Linked DNA regions of Flammeovirga yaeyamensis. The protein of the gene in region 2 interacts with the protein of the main gene of each other region in a pairwise test. Links are inferred from orthologs where the notes say so. Each region holds a gene or a part of one and is shown on either strand. Other genes may lie near its edges.

Region 1 (2,951 bases), 700 kb from region 2 along the record:
TACGTGAAGACCTGCTCCTGAAGGGTACGGGAACATGTCCAATGCGTAATATTTTGGCTTATCAGAGTCAATATCTACTTTATAGATATTGTTGTCTTGCCAGTACTTTTGCCATTTCGGCTCAAAATCAATATGGTTGAATTCAGACATACTGTATGTTGTATTCTAAAAAATAAAATTCTACTTGATGATAATTCCGGAGTTTCCTCACAAAAAAATCAAGCAAAGATATAAATAATTACGGTTTGATAAATGTAATAGGGGATTGAATCTTCGATTTTCAAAAAAGAAAAAAATAAACGTTAATTATATGACCTCTTTAATGATAAATTTTCGACCATTAAACATTACTTCTTCCTCTTTTGATTTTCCAACAAACAATCGTCCAATAGGGGATTGAGTAGAAATAACAAAGACCATTTGATTCTCGAATTTCACTTGACCCAAACTGATAGATAAATAATACATTCCAACATTGGTGACCACTAAACTTCCGGGGCCAACTGTTTTTGCATCAGTTTCTTTTAACTCTTCCATCACCCTTAAAAGTTGAAGATTTTGTGAAAGTTGCTCACCCATCTTTTCTTTTTCTAAGTGCGCCATCGCACGGGCTGTATCATGTTTATCTCCTGCTGTACTTCTCGTTTCTGCATTGGCAGAATTTTGAGCAGAGTTCATCGCTTCTTCAGCAGATTTTATTTTTTGAACAACAATTTCTTTGCAATGTTCTTTGAGTTTTAATTTAAAGTCTTTGTTCATACATCAAAATTAATAATAGGGGATTGAATCTAGTAATTTTTTTAATTGAAATCATCATAAAACAAAAAAGGCATACCGAAGTAAGCCTTTTTCTATATGGGATGTTTTCTAATATCTATTTTGCTGCTTTCTCTTCCTCAGAAGATTTTACATTAATTTCGATGTCAGAAAAGATATCTTTTTGACCTCTAATAAGGTCTTGAAGTGTTTCTCTTTCTCTAATTAAATGAGGTTGGCCATTATAAACTAATACCTCAGCAGGTCTAAAACGTGAGTTGTAGTTCGAAGCCATGCTATAAGAATAAGCCCCAGCGTTTTCGATAGATAAGATATCGCCTACTTTAATTTCACTGATTTTACGATCGTATCCAAAAGTATCTGTTTCACAAATGTATCCAACAACATCATAAACTCTTTTTGGAGCAGACGGGTTTGATACATTTAAAATGTGATGGTAAGCATCGTACATCATTGGACGGATCAAGTGGTTCAATCCTGAATCAACCCCTGCAAATACTGCAGCAGGAGAGTGTTTTAATACATTCACTTTAGTCAATAAATGACCTGACTCAGAAACTAAATATTTACCAGGCTCAAACCATAATTCAAGTTCACGGCCGTAGTTTTTACAGAATTCTTGGAAAGCAGCTGACATCTTTTTACCCAATTCAGGGATATTAGTTACAATATCACCCTCTTTGTAGGCTACTTTAAATCCAGAACCCATATCGATAAACTGTAGGTTAGGGAAGTCTTTTGCACAATCGAACATTACGTTGGCAGCCATCAAGAATACTTCTGAATCCAAAATATCAGATCCTGAGTGCATATGAAGACCTACAACGTTGATGTTATGGCTTTCGACCACTTTCTTTACATGCGACATTTGGAAGATGGAAATACCAAATTTAGATCCGATATGACCTACTTGGATTTTCGCATTTCCGCCGGCAGTAATATGCGGGTTGATACGAATCGCACAAGGAACTGTATCTTGGTAAACATCACCAAAGTGTTCTAAAACTGCGATATTATCTATATTGATTACTACACCCAACTCAACTGCTTCTTGAATCTCTTCGAATGAAACAGAGTTAGGAGTAAATAATATTCTCTCTTTAGGGAAGCCAGCTTCAATACCTAGCAAAACTTCTTGAATCGATACACAATCCAAATCCACACCATATTCCTTTACCAATTTAAGAATACTTAAATTAGATAAAGATTTCATAGCGTATTTAATGCGTAAATTTACACCAGAAAAAGCACCTCTAAGTGTTTGAATCTGGTTGATGATTTTATCTGCATCATAAACATAAACAGGTGTTTGAAACTGTTCTGCAATATCTGTTACAGGTACGCCCTGAATGGTATATGTTGAATTTTTTAATTCCATCTTTGGAAATTATTGTATGTGATAATTTTTCTATTTGACAAAAGTAGAGAGATTTTTGTACTACTCCATATTATTATATTAAATTGACAAAAATAACACTAGTTGTTTTATTCGTAACAATTGGTATTTTTTAAAACTGATATGCTAAAATACTTTCAACTCACATTAATTATTAGCCTTAGTACATTTTTTAACGGTTTCTCTCAAAATGAATTTGACTTATTTAGAGAAGTTTATAGTCCCCAAAAGAACACTTTGATCTCTAATTTTAGTATTAATTCGGCATTAGGTATGTTGGATCTATGTGTCGATGAAGGGGCACAAACTGAAATAAACCAACAACTTGGAGTAAAGAAAGCAGAAGAATATGTGAAGTTTAATAGTATGTTGAGGAATAAAATCACCTTTAATTCTACTTTCTATTCAGTTCATAACGCTTTATGGTTAGATAAAAGTTATACTGTTAAATCAAACACTAAGAAAGAATTACAGACTTATTTTGATTTATATATAAAGTCGATGTCCTTTTCTAATGCGAATCTAGTAAAAAACAATATCAACAATTATGTAAACGAAAAGACGGAAGGGAAAATCAAAGAAATAGTTTCTAGTATTGAAAAAGATGATAGAATGCTTCTTATCAATACAATTTTGATGAAAACCCCATGGAAGAAACAGTTTCAAGAAAAAGATACTAAGAAAGGAGATTTCAATTTACCTAGTGGGGAAATCAAAGAGTTGGATTATTTATTTGATTTAAACAGAAAAATTAAGTGCTACAGTACAGATAGTTTAA
Region 2 (2,949 bases):
TAATGGATTACTTCTTGAGGTCATTTAAGCCAGGACCAATGTATCATTTTGCTACTCCAGAAGGGAAAGAAAACATTTCTGAAAATGAGATGTATTCTGCTGCAGACGCAATGTTTGTCAATCCTTTTGAGCAGTTTATGGCAAGGTCTAGAGAAATGTCAGAATTATTATACGAAGCATCTACTCATCCTAGAATTAAAGGAGGGGAGTTGTTTGTTGCTCATTTAAAAGATTGTGTTGTAGATGGTGACTTAGTTGATGCCATTGGTCTATTCAAAGCAGAACATAAGGAATTATTCCTACAAGTAGGAGATAAGACTGATGTTGGAAACTTTGAATTGCAACAAAACGAAGGTGTAAGTGTAAAGAAACTGGATAAAGGTTGTTTGATTTTCCAATGCGAGCAAGAGAAAGGTTTTAAAGTGATGTTGAAAGACAGTCCGACAAAATCTGTTGAAGCACTTTATTGGAAAGAATCATATTTGCAGCTTAAACCAAGAGAGGATAATTACTTCCATACACAAAATTACATGGAATTGACAAAAGGTTTTGTCGAGGAAGTGTTTAATGAAGAGCATGCCGTAGAAAAGCCAGCTCAAATTGACTTGTTAAACAGAAGTGTAAAATTCTTTTCTGAAAAAGAAGATTTCAATGTCGTTGATTTTGAGAATAATGTAATCGAGGAGCCAGAAGTAATTGAGGCATTCAACGAATACAAGGTAGATTTCCAAGAAAAGAAGGAAGTGCCACTTTTTGATGAATTTAAAGTTTCTAAGGAAGCGGTGAAAAAATCAAAAAAAGAATTTAAAAGTTTGATCAAATTAGATAAGAAAATAAGTATTACTGTCTCTGGTAATGAACAAAATATAGAAAAAGGTTTTGACACAGAGAGAAATATGAATTACTACATGATTTATTTTAATGAAGAAGAATAAATAATATTGGTTAGATTCTTTTCCCGTTAAATAATATTAAGAGGATTAACCAATGTTATAATTCATTATATAAAACCATTAAAAGAGATGTGCGTATATCTATAAGGTAATACAAGATACATCATTTAATAACACAAAATATCATTAATAATATAATACTATGGATGCAGTAAAGATTCTTCTTGTTGAGGATGATAGAATCATAGCCTCACTTGTTAAAAAGTACTTAGATATCAGAGGTTACGCAGTGAACCACGCTGAAGACGGTGTAGAGGGTATGAAAGAATATGATAAAGCAGATTACGATCTGATTATCATGGACGTTATGATGCCTCATAAAGATGGTTATACTTTAGCTGAAGAAATCAGAGCAAAAGATCCTTATATTCCAATTCTTTTCATGTCATCAAATAATCTTCCAAAAGATAAAATTAAGGCATTTAGAATTGGTGCAGATGACTATGTAACTAAGCCAGTTAATGTTGAAGAGCTTTTACTTCGTATTGAGGTAATCTTAAAACGTCAAAAATCAGAGCCAAAAGTTGAAGTGGGTACAGAAGATGATCCACACGAAATCAAAATTGGTAACTACATTTTAGACTTCCCTTATCAAAAATTAGCTATCGGTGACGATACACGTAAGTTAACAACTCGTGAAGCAGAACTTTTAAGATTCTTGCACCGTCATAGAAATTCATTAATCAAACGTGAATACATTCTTCAAGAAGTTTGGGGTGATGATGACTACTACAAAGGTCGTTCACTAGATGTATTTATGTCTCGTCTTAGAAAATACCTTAAAGACGATTCAACTATCGAGATCTTGAACGTTCACGGTATTGGATTTAAGTTCTTAGTACAAGACTAAATATTAAAAAAATATATTTTAAGCCTGATTGCTGTAAAAAGTGATCAGGCTTTTTTTATTTTGCAATATGAAATTAATCGAACTTATTGTTTCAGGAATTCAGATAGATTTAATTCTAATTGATGGACGATCTCAAATTGCTACTGAAAGATTTCTAGCATTAGTAGATTCAGATATCTTTTTAGGTTGGAAAGTGATATATGTTGCCGAGGATAAATTTATTAAAATCGGTCCAGTATCAGATGATGTTTCTTATAACAAAAGGCCGGTGACAAGAGTTGATTACGATGCTCCCTTGCATAAGAATGGTATGTTATCTTTTATTGGGCAAGCTGCAGATCATGTTTCAGATCACTTGATGTTTGTTTTAGATAATAATATTGGGGTGAATTATGATGGGATTTGTGCACCTATTGCTACATTGACGGTTGACCATTACATGAAACTAAAGATGTTGGAAGAAGGAATGTCAATTGAAGAAATTCGAATAAAAGACGTAGAAAAAAGCGAATTATTAGGACGAATCCCTACTTTTATTTGAATTCTCATATTATATCGACCATATTTGTTAATTGAAACAAGACAAACTTTATGGTAACTTTTTTACATTATATGTTGGCCTCCGCTTTTTTATTTAGTATCGGGTTGGCTATTGCTCTAACAAAGAGAAGTGCCATTGTAGCATTAATGGGAGTTGAGCTTATGTTGAATGCAGCAAACATCAATTTGGTTGCCTTTAATATGAAAAATCCTTCTTTAGCCGATGGTCATGTATTTGCAATTTTTGTAATTGTAATTGCAGCAGCAGAAGTATGTGTTGCCTTAGCATTGATCATTAAATTGTTTCAATATTTTAAATCTGTGGATTTACATCAGCTTAATCAGCTGAAAGAAAAATAAATTAGTTCCAAACTGAGCTAACACAATATCGAATTGAACTTTATAGTATTCATAACACTATTAGGATGCATTTCACCCTTACTTGGAATGTTCTTAATTCAACTAATAGGTAAATCAGCACTTGTAGATAAAATAGGCACTACTCTTATTGGAGTAAGTATAGTGTGTCATTTATTTGTGTTTTCAAATGTATGGGGCGGGGAGCCTATTGTCTTAAGTATAGACTGGTTAAAAATCGGTCAGCAT

Evidence for each region. The genes of interacting proteins can lie anywhere in the genome.
Region 1: the proteins of KMW28_RS09190 (region 2) and lysA interact in binary tests that used the Escherichia coli proteins (3 or more experiments, as listed by UniProt). The link is inferred for Flammeovirga yaeyamensis from one-to-one orthologs.

What each region holds. Positions count from the first base shown.
Region 1 is NZ_CP076132.1:3,061,423-3,064,373, reverse strand. The notes cover bases 16-2,887. They hold lysA (diaminopimelate decarboxylase), read right to left. Parts: upstream 2,156-2,887; coding sequence 875-2,155; downstream 16-874. Other genes in these bases: KMW28_RS12070 (serpin family protein), read left to right, coding at 2,297-2,887; KMW28_RS12080 (3-oxoacyl-ACP synthase), read right to left, coding at 307-759; leuS (leucine--tRNA ligase), read right to left, coding at 16-150. In the rest of the region: more of leuS, read right to left, coding at 1-15; more of KMW28_RS12070, read left to right, coding at 2,888-2,951. UniProt on the Escherichia coli protein: Specifically catalyzes the decarboxylation of meso-diaminopimelate (meso-DAP) to L-lysine. Is not active against the DD- or LL-isomers of diaminopimelate.
Region 2 is NZ_CP076132.1:2,357,087-2,360,035, forward strand. What follows is about bases 80-2,949. They hold KMW28_RS09190 (response regulator transcription factor), read left to right. Parts: upstream 80-1,095; coding sequence 1,096-1,803; downstream 1,804-2,949. Other genes in these bases: KMW28_RS09185 (nucleoid-associated protein), read left to right, coding at 80-935; KMW28_RS09195 (hypothetical protein), read left to right, coding at 1,871-2,344; nuoK (NADH-quinone oxidoreductase subunit NuoK), read left to right, coding at 2,395-2,703; KMW28_RS09205 (NADH-quinone oxidoreductase subunit 5 family protein), read left to right, coding at 2,737-2,949. In the rest of the region: more of KMW28_RS09185, read left to right, coding at 1-79. UniProt on the Escherichia coli protein: Response regulator member of the two-component regulatory system CpxA/CpxR which responds to envelope stress response by activating expression of downstream genes including cpxP, degP, dsbA and ppiA.